DNA from 4 places in the Kitasatospora sp. NPDC089913 genome. Region 3 is predicted to be linked to each of the others. Evidence: riboswitches for the same ligand, from Rfam matches in the RefSeq annotation. Region 3 holds a riboswitch; each other region holds the start of a gene.
The links. Region 3 has a riboswitch for cobalamin ahead of ACIPYS_RS22475 (prenyltransferase/squalene oxidase repeat-containing protein). Riboswitches for the same ligand answer to the same signal wherever they lie in the genome.

Region 1: linked by a shared signal. The riboswitch ahead of ACIPYS_RS15640 (HoxN/HupN/NixA family nickel/cobalt transporter) and the one ahead of ACIPYS_RS22475 (prenyltransferase/squalene oxidase repeat-containing protein) in region 3 are both predicted to bind cobalamin.
Region 2: linked by a shared signal. The riboswitch ahead of ACIPYS_RS13485 (cobalamin biosynthesis protein) and the one ahead of ACIPYS_RS22475 (prenyltransferase/squalene oxidase repeat-containing protein) in region 3 are both predicted to bind cobalamin.
Region 4: linked by a shared signal. The riboswitch ahead of ACIPYS_RS29460 (peptidase) and the one ahead of ACIPYS_RS22475 (prenyltransferase/squalene oxidase repeat-containing protein) in region 3 are both predicted to bind cobalamin.

The regions. Positions count from the first base shown of each region.
Region 1 covers NZ_JBIVGI010000008.1:210,061-217,030, forward strand. Annotated here, with positions in the region: gene nusB (transcription antitermination factor NusB) at 1-412, opposite strand, end outside; gene efp (elongation factor P) at 417-980, opposite strand; gene ACIPYS_RS15635 (Xaa-Pro peptidase family protein) at 1,046-2,152, opposite strand; gene ACIPYS_RS15640 (HoxN/HupN/NixA family nickel/cobalt transporter) at 2,219-3,388, opposite strand; cobalamin riboswitch at 3,420-3,613, opposite strand; partial or broken gene ACIPYS_RS15645 (ArsR/SmtB family transcription factor) at 3,697-4,032, shown strand; gene ACIPYS_RS15650 (Fpg/Nei family DNA glycosylase) at 4,223-5,056, opposite strand; gene ACIPYS_RS15655 (AAA family ATPase) at 5,140-6,015, opposite strand; gene aroQ (type II 3-dehydroquinate dehydratase) at 6,235-6,663, opposite strand; gene aroB (3-dehydroquinate synthase) at 6,672-6,970, opposite strand, start outside.
Region 2 covers NZ_JBIVGI010000007.1:78,722-85,691, forward strand. Annotated here, with positions in the region: gene ACIPYS_RS13475 (S9 family peptidase) at 183-1,298, opposite strand; gene ACIPYS_RS13480 (helix-turn-helix domain-containing protein) at 1,468-2,214, opposite strand; cobalamin riboswitch at 2,478-2,677, shown strand; gene ACIPYS_RS13485 (cobalamin biosynthesis protein) at 2,780-3,751, shown strand; gene ACIPYS_RS13490 (cobyric acid synthase) at 3,748-5,262, shown strand; gene ACIPYS_RS13495 (putative cobaltochelatase) at 5,259-6,970, shown strand, end outside.
Region 3 covers NZ_JBIVGI010000014.1:204,037-211,006, reverse strand. Annotated here, with positions in the region: gene ACIPYS_RS22485 (CbiQ family ECF transporter T component) at 1-90, opposite strand, end outside; gene ACIPYS_RS22480 (hypothetical protein) at 95-1,396, opposite strand; gene ACIPYS_RS22475 (prenyltransferase/squalene oxidase repeat-containing protein) at 1,393-4,446, opposite strand; cobalamin riboswitch at 4,548-4,689, opposite strand; cobalamin riboswitch at 4,772-4,849, shown strand; gene ACIPYS_RS22470 (hypothetical protein) at 4,975-6,402, shown strand; gene ACIPYS_RS22465 (hypothetical protein) at 6,561-6,902, shown strand.
Region 4 covers NZ_JBIVGI010000023.1:150,457-157,426, forward strand. Annotated here, with positions in the region: gene ACIPYS_RS29445 (NAD(P)-dependent oxidoreductase) at 1-730, shown strand, start outside; gene ACIPYS_RS29450 (hypothetical protein) at 913-1,635, shown strand; gene ACIPYS_RS29455 (hypothetical protein) at 1,682-2,152, opposite strand; gene ACIPYS_RS29460 (peptidase) at 2,211-3,344, opposite strand; cobalamin riboswitch at 3,449-3,588, opposite strand; gene ACIPYS_RS29465 (M4 family metallopeptidase) at 3,891-6,710, opposite strand.

The DNA of each region.
Region 1 (6,970 bases), on a different contig from region 3:
CCATGAAGCGGGCCAGCAGACCGTTGACGAACGCCGGGGAGTCGTCGGTGGAGTACTCCTTGGCGATCTCCACCGCCTCGTCGACGACGACCGCGTCCGGGACGCCGTCCTCCCAGATGAGCTCGTAGGCGCCGAGCCGCAGGACGTTGCGGTCCGCGATCGGCATCCGGTCGAGCGTCCAGCCGACGGCGTACTGCGAGATCAGCTCATCGATCCGGCGGGCGTACTGGACGTACCCCTCCACCAGTTCCATGGTGTACTCGGCGACCTGCGGGGTGCCCTCGTCCGGCTTGGGCTCCCGGGCCCGGGCCACCCAGTCGGCGAGGACCGTCAGCGGGTCGACCCCGCGGTGGTCGGCCTCGAACAGGATCTGGAAGGCTCGCGTGCGGGCCTTGGTGCGTGCGGACGACACGGACTTACTTCACCCGGCCGAGGTAGCTGCCGTCGCGGGTGTCGACCTTGACCTTCTCGCCGGTGGTGATGAAGAGCGGCACCTGGATCTCGGCGCCGGTCTCCAGGGTGGCCGGCTTGGTGCCACCGGTGGAGCGGTCGCCCTGGACACCCGGCTCGGTCTCGGCGATGACGAGCTCGACCGCGGCCGGGAGCTCGATGTAGAGGACCGCGCCCTCGTTGGTCGCGACCAGGGCCTCGAAGCCCTCCAGCAGGTACTTGGCGGCGTCGCCGACGACGACCGGCTCGATGGTCAGCTGGTCGTAGGTGTCCATGTCCATGAACACGAAGTTCTCGCCGTCCTTGTACGAGAACTGCATGCCGCGCTTGTCGACGTTGGCGGTCTCGACCTTGGTGCCCGCGTTGAAGGTCTTGTCGACGACCTTGCCCGTCAGGACCTCCTTGAGCTTGGTGCGCACGAAGGCCGGACCCTTGCCGGGCTTGACGTGCTGGAACTCGACGACGGACCAGAGCTTGCCGCCCTCCAGCTTGAGGACCATGCCGTTCTTGAGATCGTTCGTGGAAGCCACGGGCGCACTTACTCCTGGATATAGCTGTCAAGGAACCAAGGAACGCGTCCTGTGCCGCGGGAGCGTCACAGCGCGAGGAGCTCCTTGGTGGTGATGGTGAGCAGCTCGGGACCGCCCTCCTCAAGGGGGCGGACGACGAGCGTGTCCTCGATCCGGACCCCGCCGCGTCCCGGGAGGTGGACCCCCGGGCCGACGGTGACCGGCACGCGGCTGTCCAGTTTACCCATGTCCGCGGGACCGAGACGCGGTGCCTCCCGGATCTCCAGCCCGATACCGTGGCCGACCGGGTGCGGAGAGGTCTCCGTGTGCCCGGCGGACTGCAGGATCTCCCGCGCCGCCTGGTCCGGCACGTGCTGCTCGACCCCAGGGCCGAGCGCCTCCCGGCCGGCCCGCTGGGCCCGGAACACCAGCCGGTGCAGCTCCACCTGCCAGGGGGCCGGGGCCGCGCCGATCACGAAGGTCCGGGCGGTCGACACCCCGTAGCCCCGGTACCGGGCGCCGAGCACCACGGTCAGGAAATCGCCCTCCTCGACCCGGCGGTCGGTGGGCTGGTGCGCCTGCTGCCCTGAGTGGCTGCCGGTGCCCACCGAGACCGGGAACGCCGCGCGGTCCGCGCCGTGGTCGATCATCCGGCGCTCCAGCTCCATCGCCAGGTGCCGCTCGGTCCGGCCGACCAGGATCGACTCCAGCAGCTCGCCGAGCGCCTGGTCGGCGATCTCCGCCGCGATCCGCAGATCGGCGATCTCGTACTCGTCCTTGACCACCCGCAGCCGCTCGACCGCCTGTCCGACGTCCGCCAGCCGGGTGCCCTCGACCAGCCCGGCCACGGCCCGGTGCCGGGTGACCGTCAGATCGTGCTCCTCGACCGCCAGCCCGGCCAGCCGCAGCCCCGCCGCGGCGCCCGCCGCGGCCAGCGCGGTGTCCGCCCCGGCCGCCACCTCCAGCCTGGTCACCTCGGGCGAGATCAGGTGCTCCCCGGTGTCGTCCGGCGGCAGGTCGTCGGGCAGCGCCAGCAGCGCCCGGTCCCGGGTCAGCAACAGGGTCGCCCCGCACGGCGGACACCCGGTGAGGTACCGCACGTTCGCCGCCCGGGTGATCAGCGCCGCGTCGGTCCCGGACGCACTGCAGTGCTCCCGCAACCGCTCCCGCCGGCCCGCGTACGCATCAGCCATGGGTCGAGCCTACGAACCCCGCCCCCGATCCGCCCGCCGAACGCCCCCACCCGGGCCCGGGCCGGACTACTCGGCGCCGCCGGTGGGGGCGGGGGTGGCGGGGGCCGGGTCGGCAGTGGTGGGAGCGGGGGTGGCGGGGGTGGCCCACTTCCGCTCGACGCCGGCTAGGCGCCAGTAGGCGATGGCGGCGGCCCAGACGGCGACGAACAGGCCGACGATGGCGTAGCCGACGTTGTCCAGGGTGATGTCCGCGATCCAGCCGGTCACCGGGTCGGTGAGGTCGAACTTCTCGTGCAGGACGCCGACGAGTTCGATGGTCCCGATGATGAACGCCACCGCGATGGACAGCCCGGTGATGGTCAGGTTGTAGTACACCTTGCGCACCGGGTTGGAGAACGCCCACTGGTAGGCGAAGTTCATGAAGGTGCCGTCCAGGGTGTCGAACAGGCTCATCCCGGCCGCGAACAGCAGCGGCAGGCAGACGATCGCGTACCAGGGCAGGCCGGACGCCGCGCCGGAGCCCGCCATCACCATCAGGGTGACCTCGGTCGCGGTGTCGAAGCCCAGGCCGAGCACCATGCCGACCGGGAACATCTGGCCGGGGCGGGTGATCGAGCGGGTCGCCCGGTTCAGCACCCGGGCCAGCAGGCCGCGCGAGTTGAGGTGGTCCTCCAGCTCCGCCTCGTCGAACCGGCCCTCCCGCATCGAGCGGAAGACCTTGAGGATGCCGAACAGCGCGGCCAGGTTGAGCGCGCCGATCAGGTAGAGGAAGGCACCGGAGGCCGAGGTGCCGACCACGCCCAGCCACTGGTGGGTGCTGGACTCGTCGTCCATCAGAGTGCTGGCCAGCTGCGCGCCGCCCGCCACCAGGGCGGCCATCAGCACCACCATCGAGGAGTGCCCGAGCGCGAACCAGAAGCCGACCGAGACCGGCCGCTTGCCGTCCGCCATCAGCTTCCGGGTGGTGTTGTCGATCACCGCGATGTGGTCGGCGTCGAAGGCGTGCCGCATGCCGAGGGTGTACGCGGTGATCCCCAGGCCCACCCCGAAGACCTGCGTGCCCACCTCGTACTTCTCCGGCGCGACCAGGAAGATCAGCGTTCCGAAGGCCACCACGTGCATGGCCAGGATCACGCCCATCAGGCCGGCGGTCCGCACGGTGTCCTCCCGCCGCCATCGGAAGGTGGGCAGGGCGGTGGGCGCCGCCGGGGCGGCGACGGTTTCGGGCAGGGTCATCCTGGGATCACGCTCCAGCACCTCGTGGAAACACTTCGTGAGATGCCGCGGCCGGTCTCCTGGCTGACGGGGCTCCCGTACCCGCCTTCCCGGACGCGCGAGGCGCCCAGTGGCGACGTGGGTACGGACACTTCCCCCCGATCACAGTGGCGAGGGCCGCTCCGGACTGGAACCCCTGAGGGTCCGTCACCGGTCTTCCCGAGCACCACGGCGGGCAACACCGTAGGGGGCGGGCGACGACCCTTGCAAGGCTGCGCACCTGCGCAGGTGTCCAGGATCACAGCGTCCGGCCTGCGAGAATGGCCCGTATGCATCTCGTTCCGGCCGACCGCGCGGGCCACCGCACCATCGACGGGCACCGGGTCTGCGAGGCCATCGCGGCGATCGGCGACACCGCCCACGTCCGCTCCTGGGCCGAGCGGTTCTCGCTGCTCGCCGACCCGGGCCGCCTCGCCCTGCTGCTGGCGCTGCACCGCACCGGGCCGCTCGCCGTCAGCGACCTGGCGGTCGCCACCGGCATGCGCGACCCCGCCGTGTCCCAGGCCCTGCGGCTGCTGCGGACGGCGGGGGCGGTGATCGGCGAGAAGGAGGGACGCGTCGTGCGCTACCGGCTCGTGGACGCGGACCTGCGCCCCCTGCTGGACGCGTGCGCCGTCGACACTCCCGAGCGGCACACGCACCACGAGCCCCATGAGCCCCACGAGCAGCACGAGCAGCACGAGCAGCACGAGCGTTCCGGGCACCACGGCCGGCACGAGCACGACGAGCACGACGCGGCCACCGGCTGACCCCGGCCGACCGGCGGCCCGGTCTACGGACCGGTCGACGGCCCGGTCAGCGGGCCGGGACGCCCGCCGGCTGACAGGAGGGGCACCAGAAGAGATTGCGGGAGGCGTGCTCCTCCGCCCGGACCTCGGTGGCGCAGACCAGGCACGGCATCCCGGCCCGCCGGTAGACGTACACCTCGCCGCCGTGGTCGTCGACCCGCGGCGGGCGGCCCATCGCCTCGGGAGTGTGCTCGGGGCGCACGGTGTCGATGCGGCCGGCGCCGACGCCCTCGCGCATCAGCGCGACCAGGTCGGCCCAGATCGCGTCCCACTCGGCCCGGAGCAGCTCCCGCCCCGTCCGGTGCGGATCGATGCCGTGCCGGAACAGCACCTCGGCGCGGTAGACGTTCCCCACCCCGGCCAGCACCTTCTGGTCCATCAGCAGGGCCGCGACCGTCGTCCTGCTGCTCGTCATCCGCCGCCAGGCGGCGTCCGGGTCGGCGTCGGCGCGCAGCGGGTCGGGGCCGAGCCGGGCCGCCACCGCGGCCTTCTCGGCGCCGGTGATCAGCTCGCAGGTGTTGGGGCCGCGCAGATCGGCGACGTGCTCGTCGTTCTCCAGCCGCAACCGGACCAGGCCGACGGGGGGCGGCACCGGTCCGTCGCCGATCGCGGCGAAGGTGAAGCCGCCGTACAGGCCCAGGTGGATGTGCACCCAGGCGTCCTCGCCGAAGCCGAGGAACAGGTGCTTGCCGACCGCCTCGGCGGCCTCCAGCTCCCGCCCGTCGATCAGCTCGGCGGCGTCCGCGAACCGCCCCTGGGGGCTGCTGGCACGGACCGCCCGGCCACCGAAGGCACGGTGGTTCTCGGCGGCGAGGCGGTGGATGATGTGGCCTTCCGGCACGGGCGCGGCTCCCCCGGTGGAACGTTCAGGACCCGTCCATCATCGCAGTCGGCACCGACAGACCCGCCGGGTGCACGGGCCCCTCAGCGGACCGGGATGCCCATCAGCCGGGCCAGGATCACCCGGTCGAGCTCGGCGGCGGTGGCGGCCACGTCGAGGTGGGAATTGTCGATGATCGGCAGCCCGGAGTTGTACCAGCCGGCCATCCGGCCGTGGATCCGCGCCACCTCCTCGTCGCCGAGCCGTCGGTTCCCGCTGCGCCGGGCGTTGCGGTGGAGCACCGAGTCGAGGCTCGGCAGCAGCACCACCGGGATCATGCCGGGTCCGATGTGCCGCTTCCAGCCGCCGAGGCCGATCGCCGGGCGGTCGGGGAAGACCGCGTCGTCGATGATGCAGGAGATGCCGTTGGCGAGGTAGTTGCGGCAGGCGAAGCCACAGGTCCGGCGGGCCAGCCGGTACTGCGCCTCGGAGGCGTTGTTCCAGCCGGACTGCGGGTTGGCGAAGCCGGACTGCACCCACTCCCGGACGTCGTCGAGGCTGATGTGCGCGGTCGGGCTGGGACGGCGCTCGGCCCAGTGCCGGGCGACGGTGGTCTTGCCGGCGCCGGCGGGGCCGATCAGCAGCACCGCGATCGGGCCGGCAGGGGCGTGCTGCTGCGGTGGCCGGGCGGGCAGCTGGACGGGCGCGCCGGAGGGCAGCAGGAAGTGCCCGGTGGACCCGGCGGGCACCGGGGCGGGCGCGGGCGGCGAGGCCGGAGCCGGGGCGGGCGCCGGCGCCGGGGCCGGCACCGGTCCGGGCGGAGGCGACGGCAGCACCGGCAGCGGAACGGTCGGCGGCCCCGAGGAGTCCGTCGAGGCGCCCACCGGCAGGGGCGCCGGAACAGGCACCGGTACCGGAACCGGCAGAGGCGCCGGAACAGCCGCCGGAACAGGCAGCGGCAACGGCAACGGAACGACCATCGGAACAGGCACCGTCCCGGCCGCCACCGGATACCCCGGCACCGGCGGGGCGACGGGACGTGGGGGGACGGATCCACCCCCGGCGTACTGCGTCACGGCACCTCCCGACTTCCTTCAGCGGGACACTACACGGCGGTGCGGCGGTGGACACAGCCCACCGCCGCACCACCAACCGCACCACCGCCGCACCGGGCCGGTCACCCGACGGGCGCCCCGGCGTCAGCCCGCGGCGAGCTGCTCGGCCAGCGCCCGCAGGGCCAGCTCGTACGAGCCGATCCCGAACCCGGCGATCGTGCCGGAGGCCACCGCGGCGATCACCGAGGTGTGCCGGAAGGTCTCCCGGGCGTACGGGTTGGAGATGTGCACCTCGACCAACGGCGCGGTGCGCTGCGCGGCCGCGTCCCGCATCGCGTACGAGTAGTGGGTGAACGCACCCGGGTTGATCACCACCGGCACCCGGCCGTCGGCGGCCTCGTGCAGCCACTCCACCATCTGCTGCTCGGAGTTGGTCTCGTGCACCTCGACCTCGAAGCCGAACTCCTTGCCGAGCGCGGTGCAGCGCTCGACCAGCCCGGCGTACGAGGTGGCACCGTAGACGTCGGGCTCGCGGCTGCCCAGCCGGCCCAGGTTGGGACCGTTGAGCACCATCACCCTGGTCACCCGGACACCTCCGCGTAGGCGGCGACCAGCAGCGACGGGTCGGGGCCCTCCAGCACGGAGGTCTTGCCGAGGCCGTCCAGCACGATGAAGCGGATCAGGTCGCCGCGCGACTTCTTGTCGATCTTCATCGCGTCCAGCAGCTTCGGCCAGGCGTCCGCCCGGTAGGTCAGCGGCAGACCGACCGAGGCCAGCACCGAGCGGTGCCGGTCGGCCGTGGCGTCGTCCAGCCGGCCCGCCAGGCGGCCCAGCTCGGCGGCGTACACCATGCCGATCGAGATCGCCGCGCCGTGCCGCC
Region 2 (6,970 bases), on a different contig from region 3:
CCATGCCAGGTGGGGCGGCCCGGAGGGGCCGGTGGTCCGGAGGGGGTCCCGGGCGGCCCGCGCGCCGCCCTCCGTCCGCCGGCCGCTCACCCGCTCCCCCCGGCTCCCCGGCCCCGCGCGACGCGGCGGGGAGCACCCGGCGGGGTCGGAGCCGGGGCGGCGGGGGCGACGGGGGCGGCGGCTCAGCAGAAGGGCGTGAGCCAGCGGCGCAGGGTCTCGGAGTAGCGGTCCGGGTCGGTGTTCCACAGCGCGGCGTGGTCGCCGCCGGGAAAGGCCTGGAGGTTCACCAGGGACGGACGGCTCGCGGCCAGCCGCTCGGCGGCCCGGAACGGCGCCACCGGATCGTCGGGGCCGTGCAGCACCAGGGTGGGCACCCGCAGGTCGGTGCCCTCCGCGAGACGGGCGAAGTCGGCCAGATCCACGCCGGTCCGGCCCTCGGCGGCCAGCGCGCCGAGTTCGGCGGCCGCGCCCCGGTACCCGGCCCTGGCCGCGCCCCGGCGGGCCGTGGCCGGCCAGTCCAGCACCGGGGAGTCCAGGACCAGGCTGCTGACCGAGGAGGCGAAGTCCGAGCGGGCGGCGGCCTGCAGGGCCATCGTGGCGCCCAGCGACCAGCCGTACAGCACCACCCGGCCCGCGCCGCCGTCCAGGGCCAGCCGGATCGCCGCCTCGACGTCCCGCCACTCCGTCTCGCCGAAGTGGCCCAGGCCGTCGGGGGAGGCCGGCGCGCCCGCGTCGCCCCGGTAGCTGACCGCCAGCGCGGGCAGGCCGAGCCGCCGCAGCACGGGCAGGACGGGCAGCACCTGGGCGCGGTCGGCGTCCGGGCCGTGCACCAGGATCACCCAGGTGCCGCGCTTGCCGTCCAGCCACCAGGCGGGCAGCGCGCCCAGCTCCCCCTCGACGGCGGTCTCGCCGAAGGTCAGGCCGAGGGCCGAGGCCGGGTCGCCGAGGTACACCCGCGGGGTGAAGCGGACCTCGGTACCGGGGGCGAGGGTGCCACGGTCGGCGCGGACCAGGCGGCGGGTGACGCCCCGTTCGTCGCGGTGCAGGACCTCCTCGACGACGGCGTGCCCGTCCTCCCCCCACTCGACGGCCCAGCGCCCGGGGCGCTCGCTCTCCGCGCTCCGGGTGAAGGTGATCCGCCCGGCCCCCAGGCTCTGGACCACGACCGGGCCGGTCCGCTCCCGGGCGGCCCCGGCCGGGCGGACCATCCGCTCCGAGGCCCGGCGGCCGATCACCAGGACGGCCGCCCCGGTGCCGACCGCGGCGGCCGCCACGGTGGCCGCGATTCCCCAACGCATACTCGCTCCCCGCTGCTCGGTTCTGGGCCGACCGGTGTCCGGACCCACGTCACAGCCCAGTCCACTGGCCGCGACCCGGCCGGGCCAGCAGGACACGGCCGTACGGGTTGCCGCGCGGGGAGGGCCGCACCGGGATCGTCAGAACGAGAGTGCCAGAACGAACGCCGGATCACACGGGGATCGCGGGCTCCCGTCGGGCCAGCAGCTCCCAGAAGTGCTCGACCGGCGGGCCCCCGGCCGCGGACGGCGCGGCCGCCCCCTCGGCGGGCCCCCAGCCGCCGGACCCCCAGTGCGCGGGCACCTGCCGCTCGTCCTGGAGCACGGGCAGGACGGCCTCGAGGTCCGCCCGGTCCACCGGCACGATCCGGACGATCGCGCCGACCTGCGCCTGCCAGCGGCCGTCCACGCAGCGCCGCAGCCGCCGGTCCAGCTCCTCCCGGCGGCCGGTGGCCGCGACCAGCTCCCGCAGGGTCAGGCCCAGCACGTGCGCGAGCGCGGCCGTCGGCTCGGCGTCGCCGTCCCACTGGCCGGTGACCTCGGCCCGCCGGTACTCCCCGGCCGGGACGCCGATCCGGCGGGCCGCGCCGTCCTGGCTCAGTTCGCGGGCGAGCCGGAAGTCCCGCAGGCTCGCCGGGCGGACACCCATCAGCTGCTCGGGCGGGCACCACAGCGCCCGGGCCAGGGCGAGGAACTCCTCCTCGCCGGGGGGCGGACCGCCGTTCTCCCAGCCGAGGACGTGGGCCGGGAGCAGCCGGACGCCGTGCGCGGCCATCCCCTCGGCGACCTGCTCGGGCGTCAGGCCGAGGGCGGCGCGGTGGGCGCGGACGGCGGCGGGCGAGAACGGCACCGGGGGCGGCGGGGCGGGCGGGGCGGACCGGGCCGGACGTGCGAAGAGGTGGGAGCGCTGGGGTCGCATGGGTCCCGACGGTAGGCGCGGCGCCGGGTGGTGCCCCAGCCGACGAACGCACGAAGCGGGGCGGGCGCGCCGCCCGGCGGGGGTGGAGGATCGCACAGCGGGGCGCGGTCCGGCGGCGGGCGGCCTCGGAGGTAGCGACGGGGCACGGCGGGCCGCCGGGGCGGGTGGCGGACGGGTGCCGAGCGGGTGCCGGGGCGGGCACGGGGGCGGCCGCCGGGAGGGCCCCGGCGTGTGACCAACCCCTCCGCGACCTCGGTTGACTCCCCCTTCGGGCCCGTGATGGGATCCTTCAGCCATTACGGAGGCAAGCAGAGGAAGCCGGTGCGAGTCCGGCGCGGTCCCGCCACTGTCACCGGGGAGCACGACCGGAGTTCAGCCACGGAGGGCCGTCAGCGGCCGCCGGAAGGCCCGGGAGCGCGTCCGACCCGGGAGCCAGGAGACTCTCGCCCCCGGTACGTCGATCCAGGGCGCGGACCCTGAGTGAGGACACGCACGCGATGCAGGCTGCCCCGCCGGGCCGGGACCTCCCCCCGAGCACTCCGCCGACCGCGCCACCCGCCCTCCCTTGCGCCCGCTGACCCGGGCCGCCGCGTTCGGCGCGGGCGCCGTCGCCGGGTACCTGGCCGACGCCCGGTTCGGCGATCCGCGCCGCGGCCACCCGGTGGCCGGCTTCGGCGGCGCGGCCGGTCGGCTGGAGCGGCTGCTGTGGCGCGACGACCGCGCGGCCGGCACCGCCTACACCGCGCTGTGCGTGGGCGCCGTCGCGGCCGGCGCGGTGGCCGCCGACCGGCTGCTGGCCCGACGGCCGCTCGGCCGGGCCGCGCTCGCCGCCGCCGCGACCTGGACGGTGCTCGGCGGCACCTCGCTGACCCGGGAGGCCCGCACCGTCGGCCGCGCGCTGACGGCCGGTGACCTGACGGCGGCCCGGGAACGGCTGCCGCACCTGTGCGGACGCGACCCGAGCGCCCTGGACGAGCAGCAGATCGCCCGCGCGGTGGTCGAGTCGGTGGCCGAGAACACCGCCGACGCCGTGGTGAACGCCCTGGTCTGGGGCGGCCTGGCCGGTACCCCGGGGCTGCTGGCGTTCCGCGCCGTGAACACCCTGGACGCGATGGTCGGTCACCGCTCGCCGCGCTACGCCCGGTTCGGCTGGGCCTCGGCCCGGCTGGACGACGTGGCCGGCTGGCCGGGCGCCCGGCTGACCGCGCTGCTGACGGTGGCCGCCGCCCCCGAACCGCGCACCGCCTGGCGGATCTGGCGGCGGGACGGCTCCGCGCACCCCAGCCCCAACGCCGGCCAGGCCGAGTCGGCCTTCGCCGGCGCGGTCGGCGTCCGCCTCGGCGGGACGCTCCGGTACGGCGATCGCACGGAGCACCGGCCGGTGCTCGGCGAGGGGCTGCGCCCGGTCGGGGTGGACGACATCGAGCGGGCCTGCGTGCTCTCCCGGCGGGTGGGCGCGCTGGCCCTGGGTACGACCGTCGCCGGGCACCTGCTGCTGCGGGCGGCGCTGATCAGGAAGCGGAGGTACCGGGCATGAGCAAGGCACTGCTGGTCGCCGGGACGACCTCGGACGCCGGCAAGAGCGTGGTCACGGCGGGCATCTGCCGCTGGCTGGCGCGGCAGGGGGTCTCGGTCGCGCCGTTCAAGGCGCAGAACATGTCGCTGAACTCCTTCGTCACCGCCGACGGAGCCGAGATCGGCCGCGCCCAGGTGATGCAGGCGCAGGCCGCCCGGGTCGAGCCGGAGGCGGCGATGAACCCGGTGCTGCTCAAGCCCGGCGCGAACGGCCGCAGCCAGGTGGTGCTGCTGGGCCGCCCGGTCGCCGAGGTCGGCGCGCTGGACTACCGCGAACGCAAGCCGCTGCTGCTGGAACGCGCCCTGGAGTGCCTGGCCGACCTGCGCCGCCGCTTCGACGTGGTGGTCTGCGAGGGCGCCGGCTCGCCCACCGAGATCAACCTGCGGGACCGGGACATCGCCAACATGGGCCTGGCCACCGCGGCCGGCCTGCCGGTCGTCGTGGTCGGGGACATCGACCGCGGCGGCGTGTTCGCGGCCATGTACGGGACGCTGGCGCTGCTGTCGGCGGAGGACCAGCGGCACGTGGCCGGCTGGTTCGTCAACAAGTTCCGCGGCGACGCACGGCTGCTGGCCCCCGGGCTGGAGATGCTGCGGGAGCTGACCGGGCGTCCGGTGCTCGGCACCCTGCCGATGCTGCCGGACCTCTGGCTGGACGCGGAGGACTCGCTCGACCTGTCCACCGTCGTCGACCGGACCGCCGCGCGCGGCCCGCTGGGCGCCGACGTGCTGCGGGTGGCGGTGCTGCGCTTCCCCCGGCTGTCCAACTTCACCGACCTGGACGCGCTCGCCCAGGAACCCGGTGTGCTGGTCCGCTGGGCCACCAGGCCGGAGGAGCTGGCCGACGCCGACCTGGTGGTGCTGCCCGGCACCCGGGCCACCGTCGCCGACCTCGGCTGGCTGCGCGAGCGCGGCTTCGAACCGGTGCTGAGGGCCCGGGCGGCGGCCGGGCTGCCGGTGCTGGGCGTCTGCGGCGGCTACCAGATGCTGGCCGGCTCGATCGTCGACGAGGTCGAGTCGAAGGCGGGCCCGGTGGAGGGCCTCGGGCTGCTGCCGACGTCCGTGCGCTTCGGCGTGGAGAAGGTGCTCGGCCGGCCCGTCGGCGAGGCGTTCGGGGAGCGGGTCGAGGGCTACGAGATCCACCACGGCATCGTCGCGGTCGAGGGCGGCGAGCCGTTCCTCGACGGCTGCCGGGTGGGTTCCGTCCTGGGCACCACCTGGCACGGCGCGCTGGAGAACGACGGCTTCCGGCGCGCGCTGCTGCGCGAGGTCGCGACGGCGGCCGGCCGGGCGTTCGTCCCCGCGCCGGACACCTCCTTCACCGACGCGCGGGAGGCCCGGCTCGACCGGCTGGGCGAACTGATCGAGGAACACGCCGACACCGACGCGCTGTGGAAGCTGATCGAGGGCGGGGTGCCGGCGGCCGGATCGCTGCCGTTCCTTCCGCCCGGAGCCCCTGGGGAGCATGCATGAGTGACGTCCGATACCCGTTCACCGCGATCGTCGGCATGGCCGACCTGCGGCTCGGCCTGCTGCTGAACGCCGTCTCCCCGGCGGTCGGCGGGGTGCTGGTGCGCGGCGAGAAGGGCACCGCCAAGTCGACCATGGTGCGCGCGCTGGCCGGGCTGCTGCCCTCCATCGCGACCGTCGACGGCTGCCGCTTCGCCTGCGACCCGGCCGGCCCGGACCCGCAGTGCCCGGACGGCGCGCACGGCGGAGGCACGTCCTCGGAGCGCCCGGCCGAGCTGGTCGAGCTGCCGGTCGGCGTCTCCGAGGACCGGATCGTCGGCTCGCTGGACCTCGAGCGCGCGCTGTCCGAGGGCGTCAAGGCGTACGAGCCGGGGCTGCTGGCCCGGGCGCACCGCGGCGTGCTCTACATCGACGAGGTCAACCTGCTCCAGGACCACGTGGTGGACCTGCTGCTGGACGCCGCCGCGATGGGCCGCTCCTACGTGGAGCGCGAGGGCGTGTCGGTGCGGCACGCGGCGCGCTTCCTGCTGGTCGGCACGATGAACCCGGAGGAGGGCGAGCTGCGGCCGCAGCTGCTCGACCGGTTCGGCCTGACGGTGGAGATCGCCGCCACCCGGGAGCCGGTGGAGCGCGCCGAGGTGGTCCGCCGCCGGCTCGCCTACGACGCCGACCCGGCCGCCTTCGCCGGCCGCTTCGCCGCGGACGAGCGGGCGCTCGCCGACCGGATCACCGCCGCCCGCGAGCTGCTGCCGCAGGTGGAGCTGACCGACGCCGCCCTGCGGCAGATCACCGCCGTCTGCGCGGCGTTCGAGGTGGACGGACTGCGCGCGGACATCGTGATGGCCCGGACCGCCGTCGCGCTGGCCGCCTGGGCGGGCCGGACCGAGGTACTGGCGGAGGACGTCCGCAAGGCCGCCCGGCTGGCGCTGCCGCACCGGCGGCGGCGCAACCCCTTCGACGCCCCCGGGCTGGACGAGGAGCAGTTGGACCGGGTGCTGGAGGAGCACGCCGAGCCGGAGCCCGAGGAGCCGCAGCCGCCGCAGGAGCCCGAGGAGGACCCGGACCCGGAGGGCGGTCCCGAGGGCGACGGCCCCGAGGGTGACGGCCCGCAGGACGGCGGCCCCGACGGCGGCGGTGGCGGCGGCGCACCCGAGCCGTCCGGCCAGGACGGCCCCGACGGCCCGACGGCCGAGGCGCCGGACGCCCCGGCCCAGGACGACGCCCCGGCCCCGCAGCCGGTCCCGCTCCAGCCGCCGTCCCCCGCCCGGGAGACGGCACCGGTCGCGGCCGGCGACCCGTACCGGACCCGGCTGTTCGCCGTGGACGGCACCGGGCGCGGCGCCCAGGGCCGCCGCTCCCCCGCCGAGACCGACAGCGGTCACACCATCAGGGCCCGCCGCCCGCGCGGCCGGCTCGCCCGGCTGCACCTGAGCGCCACCCTGCGCGCCGCCGCCCCGCACCAGCTGGCGCGCGGCCGGTCCTCCCGGGCCCTGGTCCTGCACAAGGACGACTTCCGCGAGCAGGTGCGCCAGGGGCGGGAGTCCAACCTGGTGCTGTTCGTGGTGGACGCCTCCGGCTCGATGGCGGCCCGGCAGCGGATGACCGCGGTCAAGGGCGCGGTGCTGTCGCTGCTGATGGACGCCTACCAGCGCCGGGACAAGATCGGCATGATCACCTTCCGGGGCTCGGACGCCGAGCTGGTGCTGCCGCC
Region 3 (6,970 bases):
GTGCAGGTCGCGCGGGATCCGCCGGCCTCCCCCGGCCCGCGCGGAGGCGGGTCGCGGGAGGGCGGCGGCGGGCTTGTCGAGCGTGCTCACCCGGTCACTCGGCCTGTCGCCGGCGACGGCGGCCGACAGCCAGCGTGGTCAGGCCCAGCAGCACCAGGAGGACGACGCCCACCACGGCGGGGACGATCGACCCGGAGTCGTGCGGCGCGTCGGCGGCCGGGGCCGCGTTCATCACCACCGGGCCGGCCGCCGCGGCGGGCGCCGGGGCCGTCGGAGTGTCGGTCGGCGCCACCGCGGGAGTGCTCTCGACGGTCTCGGGCGTCTCCGCCGGGGCCGGGGCGGGCGGTTCCGTGCTCGCGCCGTCCGGTGGCGGGGGCACCGCGCTCTCCGGTGCCGGATCCGTAGGCACCGGGGCCGGGGCCCCGGCCTCCGGCGTCACCGGCCGGGGGCGTCCGGCGCCGCCGGAGGTCCCGTTCGGGGTCGTCGCCCCGGTGGACGGCTTCTTCGGGGTCGTGGCGCCGCCGCTCGTACCGCCCGAGCTCGCACCTCCCCCACTCGTGCCGGTGCCCGCGGCGCTTCCGCCTCCGGCGCTGCCGCCTCCGCTCGCGCCGGCGCCGGCGGAGGAGCCTCCCGATCCGGTGCCACCGCCGGAGGAGGCGGTTCCTCCGGCGGAACCGCTCCCGCCGGTGGCGGCGGCTCCGCCCGACGAGGCGGAACCGCCCGAGGAGGCGGCGCCGCCGGTCGTCGCGCCGGCCGTGCCACCGCTCGTGGAGCCGCCGTTGCCGCCCGTCCCGGGGTCGGTCGGCGGCGGGGTCGGGTCCGGGGGCGTGCCCGTCCCACCGCCGGTCGAGGTGTTGTGCGCGCGCAGGGTGTCGGGCGCGACGGTCGGCCGGCCCTCGGTGCCCTCGATGTTGGTCCCGCCGAAGATCCACAGGTCGACGCTGCCGGGCTTGGGCTGGTAGCTCATCGCGCCCAACTGGCTGTACGACCAGTCGTTCTGGCCCGGATCCGCGTGCCAGTACGACCAGTACGCGGTGGCCGGCGGGGTCAGGACGCACTTCTCCTGGTCCGGGGTGGGGAACTGCTTGCCGCCCTGGAAGCCGCTGTAGCCGATGCGGCAGATGAACGCCGGACCGTCGTGCCCGGTGCCGGTGGTCTTCCAGCCGCCCTGGTTCAGCAGCGTGTACCCGGTGGTGGGGGTGGTGCCGCAGGAACGCAGCAGCGGACCGCCCCACTTGCTGAAGTCCACCGCCAGCACCACACCGGAGGTGGTGGTGCACTGCTCGATCGGCAGCGGGGCCGCGACCGCCGGCGTCGTGGCCGCGCCGATTCCTCCGGCCGCGAGGGCGAGCGTCGCCGCGGCGGCTCCGACCAGTCGGCCGATCCGCCGGATCACCGGTGACGCCCCGGGGTCGAGCCCGCGCGGCGGCGGGCGACGAGGACCGCACCGGCTCCGGCGGCGGTCAGCAGTGCCGCGACACTCGCCAGTCCGAGCGCCTCGCCTCCGGTGGTGGCCAGGCTCCCCGTGCCCGTGCGGGCCTGCACCGGTCCGGCCGGGACCGCGCCGCCGTTCCGCGGACCGTCGACACCACCGGCGAGCGGTCCCTCGACGGGCTGAACGACGCTTCCGCCGGCGGGCGGGGTGACCGACATGCCGGGGGGCACGGGGGAACCGGTGGGCGACGGGGAGGAGGAGGCGGTACCGGTCGCCGTCGCCGTCGATGTCGATGTCGCCGTGACGGTGGCCGTGGGGCTGGGGGTCCGGGTGACCGTGGCGGTGGGCGTCGGCGTACCGGTCGAGGTCGGCGTGGCCGTCGCCGTCGGGGTACCCGTCGCGGTGGGCGTCGGCGTACCGGTCGAGGTCGGCGTGGCCGTGGCCGTCGGGGTACCCGTCGCGGTGGGCGTCGGCGAACCGGTCGGCGTCCCCGTGGCCGTCGCGGTCGGGGTGGGCGTCGGCGTGCCGCCGAGCTCGCGGCGCAGGGTGCCGAAGGAGATCCCGGTCGCGCCGCCCACCGCCTGGGTGGAGGCCCGGACGTCCGAACCCTGCTGCCCCTCGGAGGCCACGTTGAAGCCGCCGTCGGCGTTCTGCTGTCCGGCGAGGGAGTCGAGCGCCTTCGCGATCCGGGGAGCGTAGGCGGACTGGCGGAGGGTCATGCCCTGGATCGCGAGGGCGGCCGAGTTGGTCGAGTTGCCGGACGCGCCGGGGAAGCCGCCGTCCGGCAGCTGCCGGCCGGCCAGCCAGGAGACACCCCTGTCGACGGCCCGGGCGGCCTCGTCACCGGGGACGAGTGCGAGGGCCATCACGGCCATCGCGGTGCTGTCCACGTCGGAGTCGCCGGTGGCGGGGACGAGGCTCGGCCAGGAGCCGTCGGCGTGCTGGAGGCTCTTGAGGTAGGTGACGGCGGCGGCGGCGTTGGCCGCGTCGCCGGCCCGGTACTGGGCCATGATGCCGAGCGCCTGGGAGAACACCGAGGTGGCCCAGGTGTAGTTGCCGGGTCCGGCGCAGCCGGTGGCGTCGTCGGCCTTGGCGCAGACCGCCGCGGCCAGGGCCGCGATCAGGTCGTGGCCGCCGAAGGCCCGCGGGTCGCGGCCGACGACCTCGGCCAGGAGGGCCTCCTTGCCGATGGAGCCGCCGCTGGCGTACTCGGTGCCGATGCCGGTCCAGTCGTTGACGGTGCGCTCGCCGGTGTCCTTGCCCTGCTGGTCGAGGAAGTCGACGATCCGGCGCAGGGCCGCGTCGTCCGCTCCGGTGGCGGCGAGGGCGAAGGCACCGTCGATGGTGAGGCCGAAGTCCGCGAAGTCCGGGAACGCCTCGTAGTAGTGGCCGCCGATCAGGTTCGCCGGGGCGGTCAGGTAGGCGCTGCCCCTGGCCAGGTCGGGGGTCCGGCCCGCGGGCGCGGTCGGGGTGGTGGTGGCGCCGTTCGGGTTGTGGCGGACGGTACTGGGGTCGGTGCCGGTCAGCGCCAGCACGGCCTGTTCGGTGGCGGCCGGGTCGGCGTCGGTCGTCGACTCGTCGGGGAGGAAGCCGCCGTCCTTGCCCTGCCGGCCGCCGAGCCATGCCTTCGCGGCGCTCTGCCTGGCGCCCTGCCCGATGGCGAGCAGGGCCTGGGCTGCGGCGGCGGTGCTCACGGTGTCACCGGGGGCCCCGGCGTACGGGGCGTAGGAACCGTCGGCCTGCTGGCCCGCCACGAGCCGGTCGGCGGCCTTCTTCGCGACGGCCTCGCCCCCGCCCGTTCCGCGCAGGGCGAGGACGGCGAGGCCGGTGGCCACCGGGTCGGCTTCGCAGTTGTCCCCGGCGACGATCATCGAGCCGGCGATCCCGCCGTCGGCGCACTGGAGCACCGCGAACCGCGCGAGCACCGACGCGGTAGGCGTCACACCCGCGCGCCGCAGGGCGATCACGCCCCAGGCCTGGGTCCAGGGCGAGGCCGCGCCGTAGAAGTCCCCGGCGGCCGTGCACTTGCCGTTCTCGCCCTGGGCGGCGCACACGTGCTCGGTCAGCGCGGCGATCAGGTCGCGGCCGCCGAAGGCCCGGGGGTCGCCCTCGGTGCTCTCGGCGACCAGGGCCAGCAGAGCGGCGGCCCTGGAGTCGGGCTTCCCGGCGGGTCCGTCCGGGAAGAGGAACTCGTCGATGTGCGCGGCGAGGTAGGCGACGACCTTGCGCAGGGCGGGGTCCTGGGTCCCGGCGGCGGCGAGGGCGATCGCGGTCTGGGCGGTCCGGGGGAAGTCCGCGCCCTCGAAGGCCCAGTTGCCCATGTACTCACCGTTGACCAGCTGGGCGGCCAGCCAGGCGGCCGCCGCGGCGGGGTCGCCGGGCTTGGTGGAGGGGACGGTCGGGCTCGGGGAGGGGGACGCGGTGGCCGACGGCGAGGGCCCGGTGTTCTTGGCGCGGACGGAGTCCGGGGTGAAGGTGGGCGCCCCGCTGGTGCCGCCGATGTCGGTGCCGCCGAAGACCCAGGCCTCGACCTCGCCCGGCTTGGGCTTCTGGGTCAGGGCTCCGTAGCGGCTGTAGGTCCAGGTGTCCTGGCCGGCCTCCGCGATCCAGTAGGACCAGTACGCCGTCGCCTGCGGGGTGGTGGTGCAGGGTTCCTCGGCCACGGTCGGGTACTGGGTCCCGCTGTCGAAGGTCCCGTTGCCGATCCGGCAGATGAAGCCGGGGCCGTCGTGCTCGGTGCCGGTGGTGCCGAAGCCCGCGTTGTGCAGCAGGTTCATGCCGGTCGTGGGGTGGGCGTCGCAGCCCCGGACCACGCCGCCGCCCCAGTGGCCGAAGTCGACGGCGACGATCGCGCCGGTGGTGGCCGTGCACTCCTCGATCGGGTCGGCGGCGGCCCGGCCGGGATGTCCGATCAGCACGGTGCCGCCCGCGGCGACCGCGACGGCACTGGCCGCGACGAGGGACGCGAGCCCCCGGAATCCGTGGCTCGTACGACTGCTGCTGGGCCTCACTGGCGACTCCCCGATCGGTCATCGGGTCGCACGACGCAGCCGACGGCCCCTCGCACGAGGAACCGCCCGGACCGCGTCGTAGTCCACGACGACGCAAGCACTCCTGAACAGGACCTCGGCGCAGGCATTCCGGCTCATCCGCCGCTGGGGACGGATCTACGGTTGCGGGTCAGCGCCGGAATCGGACCGGCTTCCCCTGACTGCCGAGGAGAAAAAATCGGTTCATCAGACCATGGGGGTAGGAGGAGCGTCAACGGTGCGTCATGTCGCTTTCCCCACCTCGTGGTCCCTCCGGCGGTGCGGTAGCGTCCCCGGTGGCCGAGCGGGGGAACCCGGTGCGAATCCGGGGCTGACGCGCAGCGGTGTGGAGCGGCGCGCGGCGTCGCTCCGAGCCCGGATGCCCGCCCGGCCGCGCAGCATCAGCGACAGCCAGCCCACGCGATCCGGGCGGCCGCCGCCCCACCGCCCCGCGCCGCACCGGCGCCCGGGCCGGGGCCGGATCGGCGCCCGCCACTCCGAGGAGTCCCCGTGCCCGTTCCCGCCCTCCCGCGCTCCGTCCCGTCCCGTGCCGCCTCCGCGGTGACCGTCGCGGTGGCGGCCGGTGCCCTGGTCCTGTCGGCCGTTCCGGCCCACGCGACCGCGACCCCGGCCCAGATAGCCACCTCCAAGAGCACCGGTGTGACCTACCTGAAGTCCCTCCAGGCCGCCGACGGCAGCTACGTGACCGGCGGCGGGCTCTCCAACGAGTGGGCCTTCAGCGCCCTCGCCGCCGCGGGCACGGCCGCCGCCGACGTGACCCCCGGCGGCGACCCCACCAAGAACGCCCGCCTCGTCTACCGCAACCAGCTCGCCGCCGCCGGCTGGCCCGGGGCCTCCCCCGTCGCGACCGACTACCAGCGCGGCACCCTCAACGCCTACGCCGCCGGCATCGACCCCGCCCGCGTCGGCCCCGGCCGCAACCTGATCGCCGACCTGGTCGCGTACTGGCAGACCGCCGAACCCGGCTACTACGGCCCGTCCGCCAACTTCAACGGCACGGTCTTCGGGCTGCTCGCCCTCGGCGGCGCCAAGACCCAGAGCGGGACGAAGCGCGTGCCGCAGGCCCTGCTGGACGCCTCCGTCACGGCCGTGCGCGCCAACCAGCACACCGACGGCGGCTGGAACTACAGCAAGGCCGCGGGCGACCCCACCGAACTCGGCAAGGGCAGCGACATCGACATGACCGGCGCGGCCATGGCCTCCCTGTGCGTCGGCGGCGTCCCCAACACCGACGCCGCGGTGGTGGCCGCCAAGAACTTCCTCAAGGGCAAGCTGCTGTCCTCCGGCGCGTTCAACGCCATGTGGGGCGCCAACACCGACTCCAACGGCTGGGCCGTCTCCGGCCTCAACGCCTGCGGCATCAACCCCCAGGGCACCGACTTCACCAGCGGCACCGGCAAGACCCCGGTCGACTTCCTGATCGCCCAGCAGTTCAAGCCCGGCGGCGGCTTCAAGTACCTGTCCACCGACACCGTCCCCTCCGCCTACGCCTCCGTCGACGGGCTTCGCGCCGTCGCCGGCGCCGGCTTCACCGCCACCCCGCCCGCACCGGTCGCGGCCGGGGAACCGGCGTGGGCGGCCACCTCCGCCTTCACCGCCGGCACCGCCGCCCGCCTCGCCCTCGTCGTCGACAACGGCACCGCCACGCCGAAGGTCTGCGCCGTCACCCTCACCCCGACCGGCGGCACCGTCACCCTCGGCGACGTCCTCGACGCCGCCGCCACCGCCACGCCGAGCGGCTGCGTCACCTCCGTCACGCCGTCCACCGGCGCGGGCACCATCACCGCGATCAACGGCACCGCCAACAGCGGTCCGTCCACCTGGAAGGTCGTCCTGGACGGCGGCACGGCCGCCGCCGCCACCCGCGCCACGACCGTCCACGTCGGCGACACCGTCTCGCTGCGGTACGGCAGCTGATCCAGGACACGCCGCGGGTCGCGGGTCCCCGGGCGCGGTAGCAGGGGCCTGCGGCCCACCGCTCGTTCCGCCGGGGTGGCGGGAACGCGCGGCAGCGAGGAGCATCACCGTGCGGCGCCACCGCACCGCCGGACATTCGAGCAGGGGGACGGTTCCACATGAGGACTTCCAGGTGGGCGGCGGCGTGCTACGTCGCCCTGGTCGCGGTGTCGGCCGCGTTGGGCGGGGCGACCGGGAACGGACGGTTCTACCTCGCGGCCGTCGTCCTGACGCTGCCCGTCGGGCTCGTCGCCCTGGTGGCGGTCTACGTCGTCCGGGGCCTGCTGACCGGTGTGGGCGGCCTGTTCACCGGAACGAGACTGCCCGACGGTTCCGACCCCGCCTGGCTGACGGACGCGGGCGTCGTGGCCAACACGCTGCTCTTCACGGCCGCGGCGGTCGCCACCGTGTTCGTGGCCCGCCGGTTCTCGGCCCGCCGCCGCACGCACCGGGCGGCCTGACCGCCCGTCACCGCGGCCTCCGACAGTCCGTCCGTGTGACGGTGCCGGTCTCAACCAGTGGGCAGAAT
Region 4 (6,970 bases), on a different contig from region 3:
GGGCACCGACCACGTCGACCTCGGCGCGGCCGCCCGCCTCGGGGTCGCCGTGACCCACACGCCCGGGTCCAACGCCGACGCGGTCGCCGAGTTCGCCCTGGCCCAGCTGCTCGCCCTGAGCCGGGACCTCGTGCAGCACAACGCGGCTTCGCACCGGGGCGACTGGCGCACTCCGGCGTCACCGTCGCGGGCCCTGTCCGAACTGACCCTCGGCATCCTCGGCCTCGGCCGGACCGACCGCGCACTGGCCGGCCGGGCCCGCGCCCTGGGCCTGACCGTCCTCGGCCTCGGCCGCGGCCCGGCGGCCGAGGAGGACGGCGTCCGGCGGGCGGGCTCCCTCACCGAACTGCTGACGACCAGCGACGTGCTGTCCGTCCACCTGCCGCTCACGGCACGCACCCGGGGACTGATCGGCCGCCGCGAACTGGCGTCGGTGCGGCCGGGCGCGGTCCTGCTGAACACCGCCCGGGGCGGGATCGTCGACGAAGCGGCCCTGGCCGACGCCCTGCGCGATCCCGGGCACCCGCTCGCGGCGGCGGCCGTCGACACCTTCGAGCACGAGCACGCCGCTTTCGCCTCACCGCTCTTCGGGCTCCCGAACGCCCTGCTGACGCCGCACGTCGCGGGGATGACCCGCGGTGCCATGGCCGAGGCCGCCGTCCGCTGCGCCGACCACGTGGCGGCGCTGCTGGCCGGTCGGCCGGAGGGCGTGCCGGTGGCGACGGGCTGACGAGCTGACCGGCTGACCGGCTGACGGGTCGTCGGTTCCGACCCTGCCGTTCGGCAGGGGTGGAGCCGCCGGGCGAGCTCGGTAGATGTGCCGATCGGTACATGTGCGGGTGGGGGTGCCGCGACCAGGATTGGGGGCATCGAGAGGGCGGCCGACGGGGCCGCCGGGGAGGGAGACCCACCATGTTCCGCATTCGTACCCACAACCGTGCCGCCGTCCGGACCGCACGTGCCGCTCGGGCTGCTCGGACCGCACGGGTTGCCGCTGCCGCCGGGCTGGCCCTCGCCGCCCTCTCGGGCGTCGCGCCGGCCTCCGCCGACACCCTGTCCACGGACGGCGTGTCCACGGTTTCCCTGTCCGGCGAGTCCGGGCCCGCCGGCCGGGGCGACCGGCCCGAGCGGACGGCGAGCGTCAGCGGCAGCGCCCGGATCTCGTACGCCTTCTCCCCGGACGACGAGATCCGGTTCACCGTCGACGCCCGCGCGAAGCCCTACTCCCGCCCCCTCCCGGGGACGAACTCGCCGAACGGGCTGCCCACCGATGCCGTGGGCACGGTCCGCTACTCCCACCGCGTGGCCGCCACCGGCGAGGTCCACAGCGCCGAGGCCGAGGTCGACTGCCTGAGCACCGGCGGCCCGGTCGCCACCCTGACCGCCGTCATCGGCTCGGACACCGAGAACCGCAAGGAGCGGATCGGTCTCAGCGTCTACCAGGGCAGCGGCCGCGACGGCGCCCGCCTCGGATTCTCCTGGGGCGTGGCCAATCTCGACCTGGACGCCGACCAGAAGCCCTACCAACCGGTGGTCGGCACCTGCATGGCTCCGGCGCCGTTCGCCCCGGTGCTGCAGGGCGGTTTCACCGTCCACCACGTGGAGTTGGAGGCCCCGAGGACGCCCGGCCGGTAGGGCGCGGTCCGGGCCGGACCGCGCCCTGGGGAGAGCGGGGCCGGGGTCAGGGCGCGGTGATGCCCGGCTGGGCACCGGCGCCGAAGGACCAGCCCTCGACCTCGCCCGGGGCCGGGTTGTAGGAGCCGGCGCCGAGGCTGCTGTAGGACCACGGGCCGCCGTGCGGGGCGTGCCAGTACGACCAGTAGGCGGTGCCGGTGGGGTTGGTGCAGGTCGTCGGCAGGGCGTTGATCTTGCAGACGAAACCCGGGAAGCGCGGGTGGAAGGAGTAGGAGAAGCCGGCGCCGGTGATCGCGGCGAGGCCGCTCGCCGGGTCGCCCGGGGCGCAGCCGGTCTCGATGCCACCACCGAGGGCGGTGAAGTCGACGACGACGGTGACGCCGGAGGTGCCGGAACAGGCTGCGGCCTGCGCCTGCGGGGCGGTCGCGGTGGAGACGCCGAGCAGGCCGGCGGTGAGGGCCGCAGCGGTGGCGAAGGCGCCGAGGGTACGGCGGGCCGGGTGGACGGAGGTGGTCATGGGCGTGCTCCTGGGGTGTGGCGGGCGGCAGTGCGGGTCACGGGCGGGCGGGCGACCGTCAGGGGCGCACGGCCGGGGCCGGGCAGGCCAGGGTCGGGGCGGACGGGCGGGCGCCGTGGGCGCTGAGGCCGGCCAGGCCCTGGCCGGAGAGGCCGAGGACGGCCTGAGCGGTGGCCCGGGCGGCGTTGGCGGGGTTGAAGCCGCTGGCGTCGTAGGCGACGGCGCCGCGCACGGAGGGGTCGGCCGAGCAGCCCTGCTGGAGCTTCACCAGGCTGCTCCAGCCCTTGAGGCCGCTGATGAACCGTCCGCCGGGGAGCAGGGCGGAGGTGGCCAGGCCGGTGCTGTTGGCGTTGGAGGTGGTGGCACCGGCCGCGGCGAAACCGCCGTCGGTGTTCTGGTGGGCCGTCAGCCAGTCCAGGCCCGCCTTGGCCTTGGCGCTGCGGCCGGTGGCGGCGAGCGCCTGGGCCGCGAGCGCGGTGGCGTCGGCGTCGGCGGTGCAGGTGGCCTGCCCGAAGGAGACCGGGAAGCCGCCGTCGGCGCACTGGGCGGCGGCCAGGAAGTCGACGGCCGGGGCCGGTACCCCACCGGGGGTGCGCTGGAGGGCGATCAGGGCGAGGGACTGGCCGAAGGCGTTGCTGTAGTCGCCCCACTGGGAGCGGTCGGAGAAGCGGCCGCTCGGCGTCAGCAGGGAGCGCAGCCGGGCGGGCAGGTCGACGCCGCCGAAGGCCGACGGGGTGGCGCCGCGCACCTCGACGACCAGCAGGAGCTTGGCGGTGGCACCGGCGTAGGCCTCGGTGGTGCCGTCGCCGAGGTAGCCGCTCAGGATGTCGGGGCGGGCGAGCCAGGCGGTGGCGCGGGCGGCGGCCTGGTCGGCGCTGCCCGCGGCGGCGAAGGCGAGCACGGCGTCGATGGTGAGGCCCTGATCGGGGTAGGCGGTGCCGTCGAAGACCGACTCGAAGTGGTCGCCGTTGACCAGCTGGCGCGCGAGCCAGCCGGCCGCGGCGGCGTCAGGACGGTAGGTGGTGGCGTTGTCGCCGGAGGCCGGGGCCGCAGCGGTGACGGCCGGCGCGGTGACGGCCGGGACGGGCGCGGCAGCCTGGGCGGCGGTGGCGGCGGGGAGGGTGGCGGTCAGGGCCAGCGCGGATATCGCGAGCAGGCGGAGCGGGCGGCGGCGGAGCGCGGAGTCGGACATGCGAGGCCTTTCCGGGCCTGGGCGCACGGGCGACCGCCGGCGACCGCGCGGGACGGACCGCCCGACGGCTCCGGGAGCCCCTGGCCGCAGACCACGACGGGAGGAGGGGACACGCCTCCGCCGACGGGTACTCGGGCTCGCCACCGACTGCCGTCGGCGGCCTACCGTTGCGGGTCAGCGCCGGAATTCGACCGGACTTCCCCCGACGGCGGAGTCAGAACATGACGGCTCATGATGTCGGCTCGGCCGAGAGAGGGTCAAGGCCGGTTCGAGGTCGGATCGCCGTCGCCGGGTCTCGGCTGACAGGACCTCAGCGGCCCGGGCCGCCGGGACCGGCGGGCGGTGGTCCGTCACCTGGACCGCACAGGCGGGTCGTCGGTACCAGCACTTCGGCGACGAGCCTGCTGCGGCGGGAGCGGCGGTCCGGTCACGGCAAGGACCCGCCCGGCTGCCGCAGGGATGCGGCGGCCGGGCGGGAGACCGGGGCGGACGGGGGCCGGGCTTCGGGGTCGAGAGCCCTTGGGTCCCCGGGGCAGCCGCCTTCGGTCAGCAGGTGCCGGCCGCGCGCTCGCGCACGACGAGGTCGGTACGGCCCGCCGTGGCGTCCAGCCAGACCACCCGGGTCCCCCGGTCGGCCACCGGGGAGTACTGGCCGCCCCGGTTGCAGGACATCCGCTCCGGGGTGCCGCCGGTGAGCGGGAGCTGCCAGAGCTTGGGCAGGTCCGTGTTCCTGGTGCCGCCCGTCACCGGGCGAGCGGCTTCGGCGAAGGTGACGGCCCGGTCGGAGGCGGTGAGGCCGGAGATCCGGCGCGGCTCGGTGCCGGTGCCGAGCCTCGGGCCCGCGGGCAGGAGGTCGCTCACCCCGGAGCCGTCCAGCGCGCCGGAGCGGATCGTGCTGCCCTTCGTCCGGTCGAAGGGGGTCTCGACCCACAGCAGCCGGCCACCGGCCAGTCGGGTGCTGCCGACCTCGGTCCCGGCGGCGGCGTTCGCGTCGTCCACCACGTACTGGGCGACGACCTTGCCGGCGGCGAGCGAGTAGACCGTCGGCGCGCTCACCGTCCGCTCACCGACCTGCCAGCTCTCGGTCCAGGCGAGCAGGCCGTCCCGGAAGGCGAGGGCGGAGGCCCGGTGGCCCTCCGGCAGCGCGATCGGCACCGCCGGGGCGCCGGCGCGGGAGAGCACCGGCCCGCCGCGGCCGGTGGCGTAGTCCGTCATCAGGAAGGCGACGTCCCCACCGGAGACCCGGACATCGCCGAAGTACTGGTTCGCGCCGCGCTGGACGCTGCGCGCCGGGCCACCGTCGAGCGGCCGGGCCAGCACCTCCATGCCCCAACCACCGTCGGCCCCCGGCCCCATCGCCACCCACGCGGCCGTCGTACCGTCGGTCGCGGGCCAGCCGTGCGAGCGGCCGTCCTCCGCGCTGAGCCGGGCGGGCTCGGCGGAGCCGGCGACGGCGCCCGTGTACACGGCCATGCTGCCCTTGGCGCCCTCGCCCGCGGTGGCCGCCACCCAGCGGCCGGCCGCGACGTCCGGCGCCACGCTCTCGGTGGAGAGTTCGCGCAGCAGCGGCCGGCTGTCCACGCCGATCCGGCGCTGCCAGCCGGCCTTGATCCCGTGGGCGTCGAAGGCGGCGGCCACGGTGCGGAGCCGGGCACGGTCGAGGCCGAGCGCGCGGCCCGCGGCGAGCACCGCGTTGCGGGCGTCGACGAAGTCGTCCAGCGGGGTGAGGTACTCGGCCAGCGCGCGGTAGACCAGACGGTCGGCGAGGAGCGGGTCGAGGGTGCGCCGGATGTCCCACAACGCGCCGGAGAAGATGGTGGAGTTGAGGTGCACGCCGCCGTTGTCGACCCCGGCGGGGGCTCCGACGTAGTCGGCGACGGTGGTGCGGCGGTCGTCCAGCCGGCGGTCGGCGCAGGCCTCGGGGGTGCCGGTGCGGCAGAGGTCCTCACCGAGCAGCGCGGCCCTGGGGTCGGTCATCGGCATGCCTCGGCCGGTCACCTCGATGGCGTTGCCGAAGTAGTCGGCGACGGCCTCGTCGAGGGCACCGGACTGGCCGAGTCCGACCAGCTCCGCGGTGTGCTTCACGACGCCGTGCGTCATCTCGTGGCCGGCCACGTCGCGCGCGGCGGAGAACGGGAGGTACTTGCCGCTGCCGCCTCCGTAGACCATCTTCCGGCCGTCCCAGTAGGCGTTGTCCAGGGGCTCGCCGAAGCTGGTGACGTTGACGACGGAGGTGATCGGTCCGCCCTTGCCGTCGATCCCGTCGCGGCCCAGTCGGTCGCGGTAGAAGTCGTACACGGCGGCGGCGTTGAGGTGGGCGTCGGTGGCGCCGCTGGTACCGGTGACGGCCGGGAAGTCGGTGGTCGGCGAGGCGGCGGGGTGGGCGTCGGCGGGCAGGGTGCTGAAGTCCAGCTCGTCGCGACCGGCCGCGTCGTAGGTGGTGACGGTGGCGGGGCGGGTGAGGTCGACGAGCTGGTAGGTGCCGTCCGGGAGTCGGCCGATGTTCACCCGGGCGGGGCGGCCGAGGGCGTCGGGCGCGGTGCCGGTGGCGGGTTCGAGGGCCGGGGCGGCGGCGGCCGCGTCGGGAGAGGTCGCGGCGGCGGATGCCGCGACGCCCGCCGCGACGCCCGATGCCGCGGCGCCCGGGACGTCGAGCGGGTACGGGGCGCGTACCTGGTAGGAGAGCGCGACCTCCCCGGTCGAGGCGTCCACGAACACCTCCTGCGCCTTCGCCGCCCACACCGCCGGGTCGCTCCCGCGCACGGTGAAGTGGCGGGCGAGCCGGCCGGCACCGCCGGGCAGCACCACCGGGCCGCGGTCCTCGGCCGTCGCGCCGGCGCGGGCCACCGGGTCCTGGACCGCGCCGATCGCGAGCCGTCGCAGCACCTCGTCCGGAACGCTCTGCACGGTCGGGGCGGTGAGTCCGGTGAAGTACTTGCCGCCGGCCGACTCGACCCGCTGTCCAGTGCCTTCGCCGACCAGGTGAACCAGGTACCGGGCCCCGAAGACGGGTATGCCGCCGTGCCGCTGCTCGAACCTGACGGTGCGCCGGCCGTCGGCGGCACGCTCCACGCCGGCTTCGACGAGCTGTCCGGGGTCGATCCGGTAGCGGTCCTGATGGGCGGCCAGATGGGCGCGGGCCGCCTCGGCCGGGTTGTCGCCGGGGGCCGCCTCGGCGAGGCCGGTGACCAGTTGCGGCGCCCCGGTGTCCGACCCGGCGACCAACCCGGGCACCGGGTCGGCGTCGGCGGACGGTCCCCCGGCCGGTCCGGCGAAGGCGGGTGGCACGGCCACTCCGAGGCCGAGCACGGCGGCGATCGCGACACCGAGCAGCTTGGGTCCGGGTGTACGGGAACGGTGATGCACTGCGGTCCTCCCACGGGAAGCGGCCGGCCTGACGGCGTGCCAGGCCATGCACGGACGGCGGACGCCCACCCCCACGGCTCGTCCGTTCTCCGGAGCCGGCGGTCCGTCCTGCGGATCAACATAGGCCATCTCTCTGCATATGTCGATCGACTGCATATGCAGACCGACCAATGCGTCCGACCCCGACCGGAGAGCACACCCGGCACCCACCGCCACCGACCCACCCCATCACCCCGCCCCACCACCCAGCCCCACCACCC